3 regions of the Lysinibacillus sp. NPDC096418 genome follow, and region 2 is predicted to be linked to each of the others. Evidence: riboswitches for the same ligand, from Rfam matches in the RefSeq annotation. Region 2 holds a riboswitch; each other region holds the start of a gene.

Evidence for each region. Region 2 has a riboswitch for S-adenosylmethionine ahead of ACIQZG_RS06905 (methionine ABC transporter ATP-binding protein). Riboswitches for the same ligand answer to the same signal wherever they lie in the genome.
Region 1: it holds a riboswitch for S-adenosylmethionine, as region 2 does, so the genes downstream of both, ACIQZG_RS13610 (O-acetylhomoserine aminocarboxypropyltransferase/cysteine synthase family protein) here and ACIQZG_RS06905 (methionine ABC transporter ATP-binding protein) in region 2, are expected to answer to the same signal.
Region 3: it holds a riboswitch for S-adenosylmethionine, as region 2 does, so the genes downstream of both, ACIQZG_RS06225 (cyclase family protein) here and ACIQZG_RS06905 (methionine ABC transporter ATP-binding protein) in region 2, are expected to answer to the same signal.

Annotation. Positions count from the first base shown of each region.
Region 1 is NZ_JBIWEY010000017.1:123-6,271, forward strand. It holds gene ACIQZG_RS13600 (DASS family sodium-coupled anion symporter) at 1-1,479, opposite strand, end outside; gene ACIQZG_RS13605 (glycerol-3-phosphate acyltransferase) at 1,676-2,308, opposite strand; SAM riboswitch class I at 2,466-2,581, shown strand; gene ACIQZG_RS13610 (O-acetylhomoserine aminocarboxypropyltransferase/cysteine synthase family protein) at 2,702-4,000, shown strand; gene ACIQZG_RS13615 (hypothetical protein) at 4,372-4,758, shown strand; gene ACIQZG_RS13620 (homoserine dehydrogenase) at 5,154-6,140, shown strand.
Region 2 is NZ_JBIWEY010000005.1:90,264-96,412, forward strand. It holds gene ACIQZG_RS06890 (amidase) at 1-197, opposite strand, end outside; gene ACIQZG_RS06895 (MetQ/NlpA family ABC transporter substrate-binding protein) at 759-1,598, opposite strand; gene ACIQZG_RS06900 (methionine ABC transporter permease) at 1,666-2,334, opposite strand; gene ACIQZG_RS06905 (methionine ABC transporter ATP-binding protein) at 2,324-3,352, opposite strand; SAM riboswitch class I at 3,648-3,759, opposite strand; gene ACIQZG_RS06910 (thioredoxin family protein) at 3,812-4,123, opposite strand; gene ACIQZG_RS06915 (toprim domain-containing protein) at 4,138-4,479, opposite strand; gene gcvH (glycine cleavage system protein GcvH) at 4,576-4,956, opposite strand; gene ACIQZG_RS06925 (arsenate reductase family protein) at 5,036-5,392, opposite strand; gene ACIQZG_RS06930 (acyl-CoA dehydrogenase family protein) at 5,742-6,149, opposite strand, start outside.
Region 3 is NZ_JBIWEY010000004.1:126,916-133,064, reverse strand. It holds gene ACIQZG_RS06240 (methyl-accepting chemotaxis protein) at 1-1,190, shown strand, start outside; gene ACIQZG_RS06235 (hypothetical protein) at 1,420-1,773, opposite strand; gene ACIQZG_RS06230 (DUF2225 domain-containing protein) at 1,794-2,477, opposite strand; gene ACIQZG_RS06225 (cyclase family protein) at 2,980-3,717, opposite strand; SAM riboswitch class I at 3,809-3,910, opposite strand; gene ACIQZG_RS06220 (YuzC family spore coat inner layer protein) at 4,005-4,349, opposite strand; gene ACIQZG_RS06215 (helix-turn-helix transcriptional regulator) at 4,573-5,454, shown strand; gene ACIQZG_RS06210 (50S ribosomal protein L25/general stress protein Ctc) at 5,720-6,149, shown strand, end outside.

The sequences.
Region 1 (6,149 bases), on a different contig from region 2:
TAATAAGCCAATCCACTTCCAGTATGTTGCTGAGAAGAGTAGTACGAGGAGATAGCCAATAATCGTTAATGGAATACCGGATTTTAAGAAATCCTTACCAGTGAATGCACCTGTACCGTAGGCAAGCATATTTTGAGGTGCGCTAATTGGTAATAAGAAGCCGAAGCTGATGACAAATTGTTGGACTAACACGAAGCCAATTTGGTCAACATCCATCGTAATGGTTGTAGCTAGGGCGATAAATACTGGGATGAGTGCAGAAGAAAGACTTGTTGCACTCGCAAAGCCTAAATGGATTAAAATATTGAAAATAGATACGAGAGCAATTGTTGCTAGAATCGGCATAGAGTCTAGACCAAGTGAACCGAATACAGCGTCAGATAACCATTGTGCTCCTTTTGTATCGAGTAAAATCGTACCGAGTGCAATGCCGACTGCGAAGACGATAATTGTACCCCAAGGAATAACTTTTTCAACATCTTTCCATGTATATACGCCAACTTTTGGTGTTAATAAAATTGCGATGGCAACAATTGTTACAGTAGTGGTATCGAATGGATGTAATTTCCCTTCTGTAGCCCAGAAAAATAATAAAATAATAGATGTAGCGATTAACCGAATTTCTGGTCCTTTTAGTGGCCCGAGTTCAGCTAATTGTTTTTTAATGACATTACGTCCACCCTCAATATTATTCGTTTCAGGCTTAATGAGTGTAATCATAATGAAGAATAATGCAATCGACATAATGATTGAGAAAGGCGCTGCATAAATGAACCATGCGCCCCATGAGATATCAATACCGAATTCTTTTTGAATAAAGTTCAATGCAACCATATTTTGTGCAGCGGCTGTTTTAATACCAATATTCCATATGGAAACGGCCTGAACAGAAGTGATGACGAGTAGGGCAGCAAGTTTACTATCACGTGGTAAACCGAAAGCTGCAACCATTCCCAGTAGGATTGGGACAACTGCGCCTGCGCGAGCAGTTGCGCTAGGTACAAAGAATGCTAATACAATCGATACTAAAATAGCACCGAAAACGATCGCTTTTGTTTTTGTACCGACCATCGATAAAACCCATAAGGCCAAACGTTTATGTAGATTTGTGACTTGCATAGCAGCTGCTAAAAAGAGAGCTGCTGCAACTAGTGCTACAGCAGAGTTACTAAAACCGCCGAGTGCCATTTTTAACGCTGCTTTTGTGCCAAGTTCAACTGAAGGATCTTCCATGGAAGGCGCAAGACCGAGTGATACGGCAGAAATTGCAATAATCATCGCAGAACTGACGGGATAGGATACAGCTTCAGTTACCCAAAGTATGATAGCGAAGGCTAAAATAGCTAAAGCTCGTTGACCAACTACAGGTAAGTCCCCATCGTTTGGTAAAAAAGTAATAATAATAAGTGCTGTGAATGCTAAGCCAATCCATAAGGGTTTTAAATTTCTTTTAGGTACTGCCTGATCGGGATTAGACATAATGATTCATCCTTTCTATTCACAATTATAGTTATAACTACCTATAACTTCGGTTAGTTAAATGTTTTATTAAGAAAGTAATTTGTGAATTTTTTATTAATTTTGAAAGGATATAAGATATGCTCTATTCATAGAAAACATGGGTCTTTACGAGAAAATTCAAGGTCACAGAAATGACAAAAGATCTATTTGAATATTATTTATTTTTCTTAAAGGCAGTCGTTACCTTTGGTTCGGTTCCTTGAACGAGCCGCTTAATATTTTCAATGTGCAGAACAATCGCGATGATGAATAGTCCAATTGCGATAAAGGTAGGACCAATACCAGGAATCCATAGATACGTCGCTGTACAAAAGACCAGATAAAACTCAAGTACACCTACGATTAAATAGTTTGTAGCGAAGGATAATATGACGAATAAAATAAGCGCGAAGAGTCCAATTTTCCAATCGACAGCTAGTAAAATACCGATAATTGAAGCAGTTCCCTTACCGCCGTTAAAACTCATATGGTATGGGAAATTGTGTCCTAAAATAACCCCAGCTGCAATCGTATAGGTTAGTAGCCAAATTTGTTCACCTGTAAATAATGATGAATCTGCGAAATATAGATGTATTCCAATTATTGCTGCAACCCCTTTACCAATATCAATAAGTGCTACTAAAATGCCGTACTTCCAACCAAGAGTAAGCGTAGCGTTCGAGGCACCAGCATTGCCATGCCCAGCTTTTTTTAAGTCTACGCCCGATAAAAGATGCGCTATTTTAGAGCCATGGATACAGCCGATTAGGTAACCAACAAGGATACATATTATTACAGCTTGAATCATAAAAAGCTCCTTTCAAAAATATTTAGTTATTAGTAGTATATGTATTTATAGTACGAGATTTAGAGGACAGAAGGTTCAGAAAATATAAAATTTTAGTGTTGACAGAAAAAAATACTAAGTTTATACTGTGTAACAACGATGGAAATTGAATCACATACTCTTATCAAGAGAGGCGGAGGGATAGGCCCGATGATGCTTCAGCAACCAGCAAGTGACGAACTTGCTAAGGTGCTAATTCCTACAGATTCTTTAATTGGATCTGGCAGATAAGGGGAGGAAAACTTGCAACCGCAACCCTCTTCTTAACTGAAGGGGGTTTTTGTTTTCTACACAAAAATCCTCCTCATCTCCGGTACCATCGTAAAAAAACAACCATTTAGGAGGAATTATTCAATGACAAATCTTAGACCAGAAACACTACTACTACACGGTGGCCAAGAGCCGGACCCAGTGACTGGCTCTCGTACAGTACCGGTTTACCGTTCAACAGCATTCGTATTTAAAGACACTGCTCATGCGCAACGTCTTTTCGCTTTAGAAGAAGCAGGCAATATATATACACGTATCACTAACCCAACTGTAGACGTTTTCGAGAAGCGCGTCGCTTTATTAGAAGGCGGTACAGCGGCAGTAGCACTTTCATCTGGTGCAGCAGCTATCGCGTTTTCAATCTTAAACCTTGCAGGCACTGGTGATGAAATCGTAGCAGCAAGCTCTTTATACGGAGGCACATATAATTTACTAGCCAACACATTACCAAACTACGGTATTAAAACAATATTCGTAGACGAAACAAATCCAGAAAACTTCCGTTCAGCTATTAATGAAAAAACAAAAGCGATATTCGCTGAAGGTTACGGAAATCCAAGCTTAAAAGTATTAGACGTTGAGGCAGTAGCGAATATTGCACATGAAAATGGGTTGCCATTAATTATCGATAGCACATTCGCTTCTCCTTATGGCTCAACTCCAATCGAATTTGGTGCAGATATTGTTGTCCACTCAGCAACGAAATGGATTGGCGGTCATGGAACAACATTAGGTGGCGTTGTCGTAGATGCGGGGAAATTTGACTGGACAAAAGGTCGCTTCCCAAGGTTTACAGAACCAGATGCATCATATCACGGCCTACGTTACGGAATTGATACAGCGGCGGCTGCATTTGCCACAAAATTGCGCGTACAATTACTTCGTGATTTCGGGCCAACATTAAGTGCTGATGCAGCATTCAACTTATTACAAGGTTTAGAAACGCTTCATTTGCGTATCCCTAAACACAATGAAAATGCACAAGCAGTCGCTGAATATTTACGCAACCACCCATCTGTGGAATACGTAAACTACAATGGCTTGAAAGATTTCCCAACCCATGATCTAGCGAAGAAATATTTGAAAAATGGCTTCGGTTCTGTGCTTACATTTGGCATTAAAGGTGGACGAGAAGCAGGTCGTCTATTAATTGACAGCGTAAAATTATTCTCCCACGTGGCGAACGTAGGGGATGCGAAGTCTTTAATTATTCACCCAGCATCTACAACTCACCAACAGCTTTCGGCAGAAGAACTAATTCAAACTGGTGTATCGGAGGAGCTCATTCGCTTATCAATCGGTTTAGAAGCAATTGAAGATATTATTGCAGATTTAGAACAAGCTATTGCACAAGTTGTTGCTGCTCAACAAGTAAAGGCTTAATTCGTACTTTGATTTTTAGATAAACTAGATTGATAGTTGTAACGTTTACGTATTTTCTCATTCGAAATGCCTCATTCGGCAATGCGTAAAACGTTGCTATATCAATAGTTCATTCCATTTGATGAGTAATCTAGATTTTTTTAAAATTAATACCAAGTAATTTTATAAGTATTATTGATTTATTTAAAACCTTGTTGTATACTAGGGATTAAGTTGAACGTTAGAAGGTTACCAACCAAAACGAATAACAATACAAATTACGTTTTCATAAGTGCTCCCCCACTTTTGAATATATAGAAAAAAAGGCGAGTAGTTGCATAGCCAGTAACTACTCGTGATCTTGTAGAACTGAAGAAGAAGGAGTGTTTGAAATGGGAAATGTTTATAGTGCACAAAACGTTGCATCGTATCTGATTTATGAATTAAATGAAAGTAATGAATTTGTAAATAACATGTCCATTCAGCACTTACTTTCGTTAGTTGAGACGAGATGGCAACAAGCTTTTGGACACACAGCCTTTAAAGAATTTGTGCATACAAAAGAAGAAGCATATACAGTGAAGGAAGTATTTGAAACATACGCGGTACATAGTGGAAGTCATATTTCATTACCAGCAACAGAATACTATTTAAAATACGGTACATTTCAATTAGTAGAACGCACATATGCAGTACCAAACTTTACACAAGTTGAAGAAAAAATTGTGCAAGCAGCTTTAGCTCAATATCACTATGTACGATTAACTAAAGCAAGCTAGTAAACTTTCATATAATGAATTTATTACTCGTTCTCTAAAATAGGAGAGCGAGTTTTTTGCTCCAAAAATAAATAGACAATTATATAGAAAGAAATAAAGATAATTGGGCACTCTATATGAATAAATGAATCGTCGATATTTATTCAAAATTATATAAGTGCTAAAGTACGTATAGTACAAGGAATGAAACCGATTTCTATTGCACATCTAGAGAAAACAAATGTCCTCTCTAGAGAGATTTTTCTTGTGTAATGTATTTTTTTACGTTACAATTTTCATTAAGTTAAATTTTGAATTGTTTGAATTTGTGCGATGCACAATTCAAAATCTGGACGCAATTCCACCGAGGCGGAATTGATCAAATTTCGAAGCGTATGTTGGAGGGAATGACGGTAATGGCAACAATAAAGGCAGCAATCTTAGGTTTTGGAACAGTAGGCCAAGGGATTTACCATATTTTAAATGAAAAACGAGAAGAACTTAAGAATAAATTAGGCATTGAACTAGAAGTAGCAAAAATTTTGGTAACGGATGCTAGTCGTGAGCGTGTACCGGGGACAGCCCACTTGATGACAACGAGCATGGAGGATGTGTTAGCAGAGCCAGGCATGCAAGTCGTATTTGAAGCGATTGTCAATGAAGAACCAGCGTACAGCTACCTAAAACGTGCAGTAGAGCATAAATGCCATGTAATTACTGCAAACAAAGTAATGTTTGCTAAACGTGGTCTTGAGCTGCAAGAGCTAGCAAAGAAAAATGGAGTCTTTGTAGGTTATGAAGCAACAACAGCGGGTGGCGTTCCTGTTATCAAAACGATGAAAAATATTCTTCTTGTAAACGATGTAAGTCGTATTCAAGGAATTTTAAATGGTACATCTAACTATATTTTAACGAAAATGCGTGCGGAAGGTTGGTCATTTGCGGATGCGTTAACCGAAGCACAAAAATTAGGCTATGCAGAGGCTGATCCGTATAATGACGTATCTGGCCAAGATGCTTTCAAAAAATTAATGATTTTAAGTGCACTCGCATTTGGTGAACAACCAGATTGGGCTGACGTTGAGGTTATTGGTATCGACAGTATTTCAGCGGAGCAAGTGAAGGAAGCAAATGAAAAAGGCTTACGTTATCGCCATGTTGCAGAGGTTGAAAAGCTAGCAGATGGTAAAGTGGTAGCAAAAGTCGGCCCACTATTAGTTGATAAAGAACATCCACTTTACCCAGTTGATGACGTAAACAACGCAGTAGCGTTAAATACAAATTATATTGGCACATTAACGCTAGTTGGTCCGGGTGCAGGTATGTATCCAACGGCAAGTGTTATGGTCGAAGATTACGCAGAAATTATCGGCAAACGCGCAGGCTTTGTCGTAACAATTTAAAAATTCCCG
Region 2 (6,149 bases):
ATAAATTTCTGATAAACGCTTGTTGAAACATCACTATCAACTTGTAAATAAACCTTGTTAATTTGTTTACTCTCTAAAAATTTCAATGTATCAACTTCATTATCTAGAAGTATCCACGGATTCCATATCCATGTAGATCGATCAAATACAGTAATGTTTTCAGCTCTAATCGTTGTACTACCTATACTCAATGACATAAATAATATGCATACTACCGTCAACTTGATCATTCGATTTTTTAAAATATGAAACATCTCCATTCATTTAGATAAGTTATACTATATCGGAAATTCTCTTGTAGATAAATATCAATAATGGGAACCAAAACCACACGCCCCTTTGTAATAACATTTAAAGTCATTTGCGCTAACTAGGAGAATATGAGGTTTCTACTTATCAAAAGATTGGTTATTTCCTCACTCAATGCTAGCATGTGTTAATACATTTTTATTGAGGGTAGAAGCGATACTCCTGTTTCCGCATGGAAAGTGAGCATCCCAAAGCTGAACGCAACTTTGTAATTTTATATAGATAATAATGAGAATTTGTTAATCGACACACCTGTTTAAATGTAAGAATATGTAACTTACTTATCCCTCAAAACTAATCATAGAATTCTACAGCACACATGATCGAAATCTCTTTGTTTTACAACAGATTCTAAATTGACCGTCCTTACCTAATCTCGAAAAAAAAATAGTACAAACCATAATCTAGGTTTGTACTACTAATATCACTATTTTTTTCAACTAAGTAAATTATTTAACCGGGATGACTGAGCCTTTCCATTCTTCTGTGATGAAGTTTTGGATTTCTTCAGATTTTAATACTTCTACTAATTTTTTTATTTCTGGTTTTGTTTCATCACCAGCACGTACTGCGATAACATTTATATATGAAGATTTTGTATCTTCAAGTGAGATTGAATCTTCAAATGGATTTAATCCATTGTCAATTGCATAGTTACCATTAATTAGAACAGCATCGCCTTCATTGTTTTCGTACATTGACACTAACATTTCAGGTGCAGTGTTGGCATCAAATACAAAGTTTTTAGGATTTTCTACAACGTCTTTTAATTCAGCCTCATTTTTATTTACGCCATCAGCCAATTTGATTAGGCCTTTTGCTTCAAGTAATGTTAGCATACGACCATGGTCAGTTACTGAGTTTGAAAGTAAAATTGTCGCACCTTTTGGTAGTTCTTCAAGTGATTTGTATTTTTTAGAGTAAATACCGATTGGCTCAACGTGAATTGCTCCAGCATTGACGAAATCATAACCTTTCGCCTCAATTTCACCCTCTAAATAAGGTAAATGTTGGAAGTAGTTTGCATCTAGGTCCTTAGATTCTAAATCCTGATTTGGAAGTACATAGTCTTGGTATGTTGATATTTTAAGATCGATCCCTTGCTCAGCTAAAATTGGTTGTGCTTTTTTTAAGATGATTGAGTGAGGTGTATTGGAAGCACCTACTTTTAATGTTACTTTTTCTGTATCTGCATTACCTGAACCAGCGTCTTCCTTTTTATCAGTGCCACAAGCTGCTAATGCTAGTACAAGTACTGATATTAATAAACCTGCTAAAAACTTTTTCATTTGATTACACTCCCTTTTCTATTATCTAAAATATGTTAGCGGCAATATACCGGAATAACCTACTTGATTAGCGTTTATCTGTTTTTGATGTAATCATATCGCCAATCCATTGAATGATGAATACGACTACTAAGATTAAAATTGTTGCCATCAACGTTACATCATCACGACCTCGTTGGAAACCATCTAAGAAGGCTAAGTTCCCTAAGCCACCAGCACCGATAATACCAGCCATCGCTGTGTAACCAACCAAAGCTACTGCTGTTACGGTAATTCCTGATATAAGAGCCGGTAAGGATTCTGGAATTAAAACTTTCCAAATAATAGTGGACGTTTTTGCGCCCATTGAACGTGCTGCTTCAATAACACCCCTATCGATTTCACGTAAAGCAATTAACACCATACGTGCATAAAACGGTGCTGCGCCAATGATAAGTGCTGGTAAAGCTGCATTTGCTCCACGGATTGTACCTAGTAAAAATTTTGTAAATGGAATTAATAAAATGATTAACACGATAAACGGAATCGAACGGAAGATGTTGACAATTGAACCTGTTAAGAAATTGACAACCCTATTCGCCCATAACTGATGCGGACTCGTTAGGAATAATACAATCCCAATGGCTAGTCCAAGAATAAATGTGATTACCGTTGAAATGGCTGTCATATAAAGTGTTTCGTATGCAGCTGCCCACATACTTTCCCAATCGACGTTCGGAAAAAGACTAGTTAACATGTTCAATCACCTCCGTTTGAACTTCAACTGTATTTAAATACTTTAATGCCTCTGACACATTTTCTGCCGAGCCGTCAACTTGTACAATAAGCGTACCGTATGGACCATTTTTTGTTTGTGAAATATTCCCGTGTACAATACTTACTTCTACATCAAATTTTTTCACTAATTGTGAAATAACAGGCTCCTCAGTTTTTTCACCGACAAAAGTAAGCTTCACAAGTTGTCCTGTTGGATAATGTGCTTTTAATTGAGCGATTGTCTCTTGTGTTTCTTTCGTATCTGTAATTTGCGATACAAATTTTTTCGTAATATCAGCTTGAGGTGCTTGGAATACTTGTAGCACTTCACCACGTTCAACAACTTTCCCAGCTTCCATTACCGCCACACGATGACAAATTTTGCGAATAACATGCATTTCATGCGTAATCAGCACAATCGTTAGGCCTAATCGTTCATTAATGTCGACTAGTAAATCTAATATAGCGTCTGTCGTTTCTGGATCGAGTGCAGACGTTGCTTCGTCACAAAGCAGTACTTCCGGGTTGTTTGCAAGTGCTCTAGCAATACCCACACGTTGCTTTTGACCACCAGATAGCTGAGAAGGATACGCCTTATCACGTCCCTCTAATCCAACTAATGCAATAAGCTCTTTCACACGTGTATCGCGCTGTGCTTTTGGTACTCCTGCAATCTCTAGTGGGAAAGAAATATTTTCTGCCACTGTTCTTGACCAAAGTAAGTTAAAATGTTGGAAAATCATACTTACTTTTTGTCTAGCATCACGAAGCTTTTGCCCTTTAATTGCTGAAAATTCTTGGTTATTTACCGTCACCGTACCAGATGTCGGCTTTTCTAAACCGTTTAATAAACGAATCATCGTACTTTTACCAGCACCACTGTAGCCGATAATGCCAAAAATTTCACCTTTGTTAATAGAAAGGTTTACATCTTTGACTGCTGTTAATTCGCCATTTGCGGTTTTGTACTTCTTCGTTATATTTTGAAGCTGTATCATAGCGAAAACTCCTTTTCTTCATAATCAATTACGCCTTGACGAAATTGCCGCTGACTCTCTGCTTTCGCGCAGAAAAACAATGCATCCAGATTTTGAATTGTCCTCGCATAATTCAAAATCTGTGACTTACGCCGGAGGCTCTATGTTTGTTCATTCATCAACTATCGAAGTGGTCGTTTCCTGTAACTTTTCACTACGATGTCGAGATAGGAACACATTTGCTGAATGCATATAAAAAGCCCCCTCCACTCACAAACAAGTAGAAGGGGCCACGTACCATATACGTTGAACCGTTCTCTCATCTGTCAAAGAAAATAGAAATTTCTTTGGGTGATTTGGCACCTTTTCACAATCGTGATGGTTGCCGGGCTTCACAGGGCACTTCCCTCCGCCACTCTTCATAAGAGTTCGATATAAGATTTTTTTAATATAGTTGTTACTTTACCACGCGATCAAAGTTCAGTCAATTGATTTCTTCAACAATTCGTACAAAAATGGTACGGATTGAAACGCATAAACCTTTTCTGTCACTTTTCCATTTTCACTAACAAGTAAACAAGGTACACTTTCAATATGATAATCATATGCTAGTTGCTCCATAAAGTTAAGATTCGCCTTACCTAAAGGTAAATCCGGTAGAAGCTGCTCAACAACGTCCACCATTTTTGAAGCCACTGCACACGTTCCACACATCGGTGTGTATAAATAAAACGCAGTTTTTGCACCCGACTGTACAGATGCTTCCCATTGTTCTCTTGACCACTCTTCCATTTTTTCACGCAACCTTACAAAATATATTCTTTATGAATAGAGAAATGCGCACGTAATAAAATCGCCGCTAGCACCCTTCTAGGCGTGGTCTCCACTTCTTTATATGTCGGCATTGTCCGTAAATGTTCCGCCTCTGGATAATGTCTGTCCATCAATGCACGTAATTTTTCTCCAGATGCATCCGCATCAAAAAACGTGAACAGCTCGTATTGCTCATATGGATCCAGTAATTCCTCTAATTGATGAACACCAATTGTACCATTTGTACAAAGAATTGTGACTTCTTCATTTAATATTGGTGCGATACGAAGCTTATCAGATCGCCCCTCAACAATCAAACATTTACCTTCAAACACAGCGGCCACCTCCATTTGCACTACTCACCTAATGTATCCTTATATAAGAAAAAACGCCGGAGCAAATACGCCGACGCTTTTTATTCATACTGTAAATTATTCTTCGATCATTGCAGTATATTGTTCTGCTGTCATTAAGTTATCAAGTTCTGAAGCGTCAGATAGTTCAACAACAATCATCCATGCTTTATCGTATGGTGATTCATTTACGAATTCTGGGCTATCTTCTAAATCAGCATTTACTTCTACCACTTTACCTGAAACTGGTGCGTATAGTTCAGAAACAGTTTTTACTGATTCTACACTACCGAATGGGTCGTCCGTTTTAATTTCGTCGCCAACTTGTGGAAGTTCAACAAAAACGATGTCTCCAAGTTCAGATTGTGCGAAGTGTGAAATACCAATACGTACTTTGCCGTCTTCTAATTTTACCCATTCGTGTTCTTCAGAGTAGCGTAAGTCTTTAGGTGTGCTCATGAAAAATCCCTCCAAAATTATGTAATACAATCACTTTTAGTGTGCCATATTTTTTCAGTAAAAACAAGGTTATAAGCCGTTATTTCCAAGTGTCCCCAAATTCGGATTCTTTAAACCCTAGAGTCACTTTTTTACCATTAGTCACAATTGGGCGTTTAATGAGCATTCCATCTGAAGCAAGCAATTCTAACTGCTCCTCTTCGGTCATATCTGCAAGCTTATCTTTTAAACCTAACTCGCGATACTTGATACCAGAAGTATTGAAAAATTTCTTCAACGGAAGCTCGCTTACTTTCCAATAATTCTCCAATTGTTCCTTTGTTGGTGTTTGCTCTACAAGGTGTACTTCTTCATAAGCAATTCCGTTGTCATTTAACCATTTTTGAGCTTTTTTACATGTTGTACATTTTGGATATTGAATGAATTGAATCGTCATAAGTAAAACTCCTCTTTTTTCATTTTTCTGTAGTATACCATCTGAACAAGCACAGATAAAATAAAACCCTATTACAGTGATCATCCGTCATTTTAACCATTCTACCCGTCACTTTGCTATGGCTATCCGTCTAAAGAACAAGTGCACTAAAGCGCTCGTTTTACATCCGATAGCTGCTTGCGAGCCCAAAGTAAATGTATGCGCGCCACCACTTTTGCCCGTGGGATCAAAGCGACCTCGATGATGTTGCGCTTTAGCCTAGACGACAACTATGTCACAGATTAAACTTTATAGTTTCCTTAACAATAAAAAAAGCCCAGCTACCACTATAGTAGCCAGGCCAATAAAATTAAACCACGAATTTTTCAGCGTCAATTAGCTTCACTGAAGCTTCACGTTTTTTCGCGATTAAATTGTATGGATTGTTGCGTGTTAGTTTACGTAATGCAGAAAGCGTCATACGTGCAGCATCACCTTCTACTGAAGCAATAATTGTATCTTTTGCTTCTTTTTCGATTTCTGCAAATGCTTCTTGGCAGAAGATTTGTGTGTAAAGCAGTTTTTGGTTTGCTTTTTCAACACCATCACGAGCAATCGCTTTTTCTGTACGTAACACCGCAGACTCCATTGCGAATAATTGATTTGCGATGTTCGCAATGTTAACAAGTACTTCTTGCTCTTGATCAAGTTTCGCACCGTAGCGTTGTGCTGCCATACCAGCTGCAAGGACTGCAATTTTCTTCGCATTTTTCACAAG
Region 3 (6,149 bases), on a different contig from region 2:
TGGATTACAATGCAACGGATATTTTCAACTTAGTGGAAAAAAATAGATTGGAGATGATTTTACTTATAGGTGTTTTCCTGATAATTAGTACAATTATTATTTTCGTTTTTACTAAGTTATTAACTAAACCTTTAGAAAATCTAACTGAGCAAGCAAAGAAAATTTCTGAAGGCGATTTAAATATACTTGTAAAAACGAAAGGCACGGACGAAATTAGTGCATTGTCACGTTCGTTTGAAAAAATGGTTGTCGATCTAAGGGAAATTATTGCGGATATCAATTCAACGACCTTTACAATGAATGGTACTACACAAGAGCTTAGCAAATTTGTGAAAACAACTGAAGAAGCTTCGGGTAATATTTCGCAATCGATGGAAGAAACAGCTGTAGGAATAGAAAAGCAATCAGAAGAAGTGAATATTATTTTAGAAATGATGACTAATACGCTGAATTTTCTACATCAGGGAGTTGCTCAAGTAAAAAGTACTGTTGAAAATGCTAAAATCTCAACTGATACAGCGGGAAAAGGTAAGGAGTCAATGCGTGAGGCTACTGTTCAACTTCATGAATTGATTAAAACTGTAGAATCTGCAACTGAAACGGTTCAAAGTTTAGCCAAACGTTCAGACGAGGTAGGAGAAATTATTAATGTAATTTCTGACATAGCAAATCAAACAAATTTGCTTGCTTTAAATGCGGCAATTGAAGCGGCAAGAGCGGGGGAGAATGGAAAAGGATTTGCTGTTGTGGCAGATGAAGTCCGGAAACTTGCTGAGCAATCTCAATCAGCAGCAAGTAAAATAATTGATTTGATTGGATCTATCCAAAAAGAGACGAATGAAACAGTCGTTAAGATGGAACAAAACTTGATGGCCGTTCAAAAGCAAGAAAAACTGATTGATCAAGGAGAAGAAGCCCTAAATGTTATTGTGAAAATGGTAGGACAAACAGAAAAAGATACAAATCAGATGGAGGGCATTTTTAATGAACTTCAAAAAGATTCCCAAAAAGTCTTGGAAGCTTTAGAAACAATCTCAGCAGTCATTGAAGAAAATACAGCGGTTACGGAGGAAGTTTCCTCAGCTTCCAAAGATCAGTCAACTGTAATTAGCCGCATTGTCGAAAATGTCCATAAAGTTGAAGAGATATCAGAAGTTCTTAAAAATAAAGTCGATAAGTTTAAACTATGAGGCTCAGGTAGAACATTTCAGATTTTTGCGAGGAGTGAAACGTTCGATTTGGGGGATTGTCAATGGGCGTGCCTTTACGAGCTACATGACAATTCTCCTTTGTTGTATGCTTGCTGATAGGCGTAACAAGAATACACAGAGCCTTGATTGCTTTGTAAAGAAAAACACCTCCGAAGTGAAGTGGGTACAGAGAAATCTGTACGCATCGTTGGAGGTGTTTTCTCTTGTTTTATTTATAATGATAAGTGCTTGGTTGTCGATCTCTTCGTTGAATTTGTTTAAACCAGGCTTGATCTTTTTCTTCTTGTTTTAATGTATTAACGATGGAGGATGAACAACTAACACAGGTTCTAGCTTGCGTTATTTTGCCGCATCGTTCGCATGGGGCACCGATATTGGGGAAAATGGTATTTTTTAATTTCCCTGCTTTCACCCATTTATAAAGCAAGTCGGAAGAAACGCCTGTTAATTCAACGACTTCATCATTTGATAAGGTACGATTATTTTTTCTTAGTAAAAAATGAAGTAATTCCGAAAAAATATCCTCTTCTCTCGCATCTAATTTTTTGCCAAACAGCTGCATTATACTTCGCTCCTCGCTTTTTAATTGATCGTTTCAGTGATATTGATAGGGTTCTCGTCATATTTATAATTTTCCCAACGGTTACGGGCCAATTTTCTGTATTTATTCGAAACGCTTCGATCCGAGATTAAGCGGGAGAATCCTTTTTTTGCTTCTTTTATATCTCCAAGGCGTAGACTCAACTCTGCATTCAAAAATTGAATTCGTTCCTCGCCTTCTTGGTTGGTAGCAAAAGACTTACTGTAAAATTCCCTTGCAGATTGTAAATAGCGCATTTCAGCTTCATGTTCATTTTTTAAGCGATAGAGCCACGCAATTTTCAAAGCTAGGTTTGCCATTAGAAGAGGTTCTTCCATCGAAGACTTTGATACAAGGTATGCTAGTTTATAGCTGACAATCGCATCATCTATCGTGCGTTCTTGGCAAATATTCACCGGTTTTCGTAGCTCTTTAATGTACAATTCATTAATCAGTAGCATGAAGGGTCCGTAAGTTCTCGTCATGGACTTGTGATAGGCGTAGCCACAGTGGGGACAGACAGCTACTTCATATAACAATGGATTCAAGCCTTCATAGACTGGCATGAAATCGGTATGTTCTTCAACGATCTTATAGCGATTTGGACGCACTTTATATGTTGTAAAATGCTTCTTGCAAAATTTGCAATCCACATTACTTTCGTAATAGTAAATGTTAAATCCCATAAGAACCAACTCCTTTACATCGGGTAAATTATCGTTTCTTTTGTTCTAGTAATACTCTGTATGTAATAATTCAATATATTTAATTCAATGTCCTCTTATTCTATCAATTATATGTAATTTGGTATACTCCTTTAGGATGACTATTACAATTCCTGCTACTTTCTCTTTTTCTTTTAAATGCAGATATTACTGAATTTGTCTTGCGATAGCATATACGGATGAGTTCGAAAGTTAATTGAATTTTAGTTTTCTGACTAATTCCTCAAGGGTGCCGGATATCAAAGTACGGGAGGAAATAACTACTTGTGAAGACAATTATGCCAGCTAACGTTTCGGGAAATTGCAACATTGGAACTGAAGTGTTTTCTGGAGTTCGTAACGTATTTTTATAAGATAGGATTGTTAAAAAGAAGTTGGAGGAAATTAAAATAAAAGAAGGGCAGTCAAAATCATTTAGAATGGTTTTGACTGTCCTTCTCTAGCTTGTTCTAAACACAATTAATTATGGCAAAATAGCAAATGAGCGAACTGGGAATCCGGATGCTTTTTCGGGTTTCGGAACGATATTAAAAATAATTGCACCTTTTGGTGGTAGCTTATCCAAGTTTGTCATGAGCTCGATTTGATATGTATCTTGTTCGAGTACAAAATATTCCCCATCTAACTTGCCATTTTTACGAAAATCAGCTGCTGAATCCGTGTCAAATGTTTCATGACCTATAGCACTTACTTTGCGCTTTTCAAAAAGAAAATTCAGCGCTTCAAATCCCCAACCAGGAATATGATTATTTCCATCAGCATCCTTATTATTGAAAGCTTCTTTATCTGGCCAACGTTTACTCCAATCCGTGCGAAGTGCAACAAATGTCCCAGCTTCAATTTCACCGTATTTTTCTTCAAAGTCCAGAATATCTTGCACACTTAAGGCGAGGTCGTGATTAGTTGCAGCCTCCTTCGATTTATCAATCACGATAAGTGGTAGGACAAGCTCCTTTAGTTCTAATTCATCCAAGTAGCGTGTGTCTCGCACGAAGTGAATGGGTGGATCGATATGTGTTCCGTATTGTCCCGGAAAAGTGAATTGTTGTGCAAAAAAACCATCTTCATGTGAGAATAGCGTTTCGAATTTAGCGTCGTCAAACATAAAAAAATGAGGTGAATCTGGTCCGAATGTGTGCGTTAAGTCGACCCACTCCTTTGATTTTAATAATTGAAGTGCTTGTAAAAGATCGTTTGTCATAATGTGTTTCCTACTTTCCTAGTATTTTAGATAAAAAAAGAGAACCCTATTTGTAGAAGAGGGTCCTCATGCATAATAACTGAAGTTAATCCTCTCATCTTTAAGGCGATTATCGCCGATTGGAATTAGCACCATGCTAGAGCTGGTTGCTGAGACTTCATAGGGCCAATCCCTCCGTCTCTCTTGATAAGAATATAAGTATATGAATTTTCAGAAATAAATAGTACGACTACTTTATCATATTAAATAGTAGTTTACAAGTTCAATAGGGATACTCTGTTAGTTGATTACCAATCTAAGATTAATGTCAGTCCACAACAAGCATGTTCAGTGAATCGAATTTGAATGCCGTCTGGTGTGAATTTAGTGTCGAACTTAATGGTAATACCAGTTGAGGTAATTAATTTATCAACTTCTGCTTTATTTGAAAGTTGTGCAGCGCTCATGAGATCGTGGGCAAACTGTTCTGAATCTGCAATTTTACTTGTTAGCAACTGGGATTGCTGCATAATGGCCTGAATACTTTTTGCTGAAATCTTTAACTGTCGTGTGTTTACTGGTGGAAACGAGTTGTTATTTGTCGGCATTGCCAATTGACTAGGGAATTGAGCAAGAGAAGGATGATTTGCCATTACCCACATCGGATAATGATTTGAGTAGGTAAAGTAGGGATAAGGATTGTAATACAATAAAATTCCTCCAATTCAATAGCTGATATCTTATCTTATGAATTGTTATGTCATTAGGTGTAATTACAACATTTTTGTACGTGCGATACGAGTAATGAAAAAAAGCAATATAAATCAAGAAAACCTTATTTTCCTTTGGTATCTTATGTTTAAGGGGGGACGAGAAATGAGTTACAGTCTTATCAACCAAAAATCCATTGATTATATAGAGGCTAACTTACATGAAGATTTAACGTTAGATAGTATTGCTCAGTTTGTTGGTTTCTCAAAGTATCATTATCATCGTATTTTTCAAAAAGAGGTTGGTGTAACTGCATCTGAATATATTCGGTATCGAAGGATTGCTAATGCGGCCAATATGCTACTCTATACGGATGAAAAAATAATAGATATTGCCTTCTATTTTCAGTTTGAAACACAAGAATCATTTACGCGTGCATTTAAGAAATATTATCAGCTACCGCCAGGACAATATCGTAAAATAATGGGTAAATTAACGGTGCAAAGGGAGGAAACTATAATGAGAAATGGACAATTGTTAAAAGGATGGACACTAAGTGGAAGTCACCCATCTAATTATAAGATGGGAATTGATAGAGAAATCTTTCATAAAGGGAAGGCATCTGGATTCTTAAGGTCTTCTACTGTGGAGTCTCAAGGTGAATTTGCTACGATGATGCAACAATTTAAAGCTGAGAAATACTTGGGCAAAAGACTGAAGTTGTCAGGCTTTATCAAATCTAAAGCTGTTGAAGGATTTTGCGGGTTTTGGATGCGTGTAGATGATGCACTTGGAGATGTATTGCAATTTGATAATATGAATGATCGCCCAATTGTTGGTGATACGGAGTGGAATCATTATCACATTGTTTTGGATGTACCGAAAAACAGCACCGTCATTGCTTTTGGTGTACTGCTCTCAGGAAGAGGTCAAGTATGGATTGATGAACTTAAATTCGAGGAAGTTGATAACAACACACCGACAACAAATATTGATTTTACTGGTTACCTGCTAGATGAGCCAACAAATTTATCATTTGAAGAGTAGGGCAGGAGTTCAAGATGTCGGATTCTAAAAATCAAAATTTAAGTATTGCTATTAGCACATTATTGATGGCAATTGTCATACTAGTAAAGTTTTTTATTGGTAATCAAGTTTTTACTTTCATAAGGGCGTTATTTCAACATTAAGTTTAGGATTACCGCCAAATATGCACATAAACAACCGTTTTTTAAAACTTTATAAGGTATAAAAACATGTGTGAAGGGAAAAACCTTTTATGAGACTAGTTTCCATGGAAGGGGAAAAGACAATGAGTTCGGTATTAAATGCAAAAAAACGTAATTCAGGGCCTCAATCGACTTTAACAAAGCTTAGAAAAAGTGGCAATATACCTGGGGTTGTTTATGGCTATCAATTGGAACCTACGGCAATTTCGCTTAATGCAAGAGCGTTTGCTAAAGTATTAGCGCAAATGGGGAGTAATGGTGTATTCCAGTTAGAGGTGGATGGTAAGAAGGTAAATGCCGTATTAACGGAAATGCAGCGCTGTGCTTTAAAGGGAAATATAAAGCATTTAGATTTTAAATCAATCAACATGTCAGAAGAATTAGAAGTCGATATCCCTGTGACAATTGTAGGTGATGCAATCGGTGTAGCAGATGGTGGTTTCCTTTTACAGCCACATCGTGAGGTTAGAGTTAAAGTGAAGCCTTCAGATATACCAGAAGCGATTGAAATAG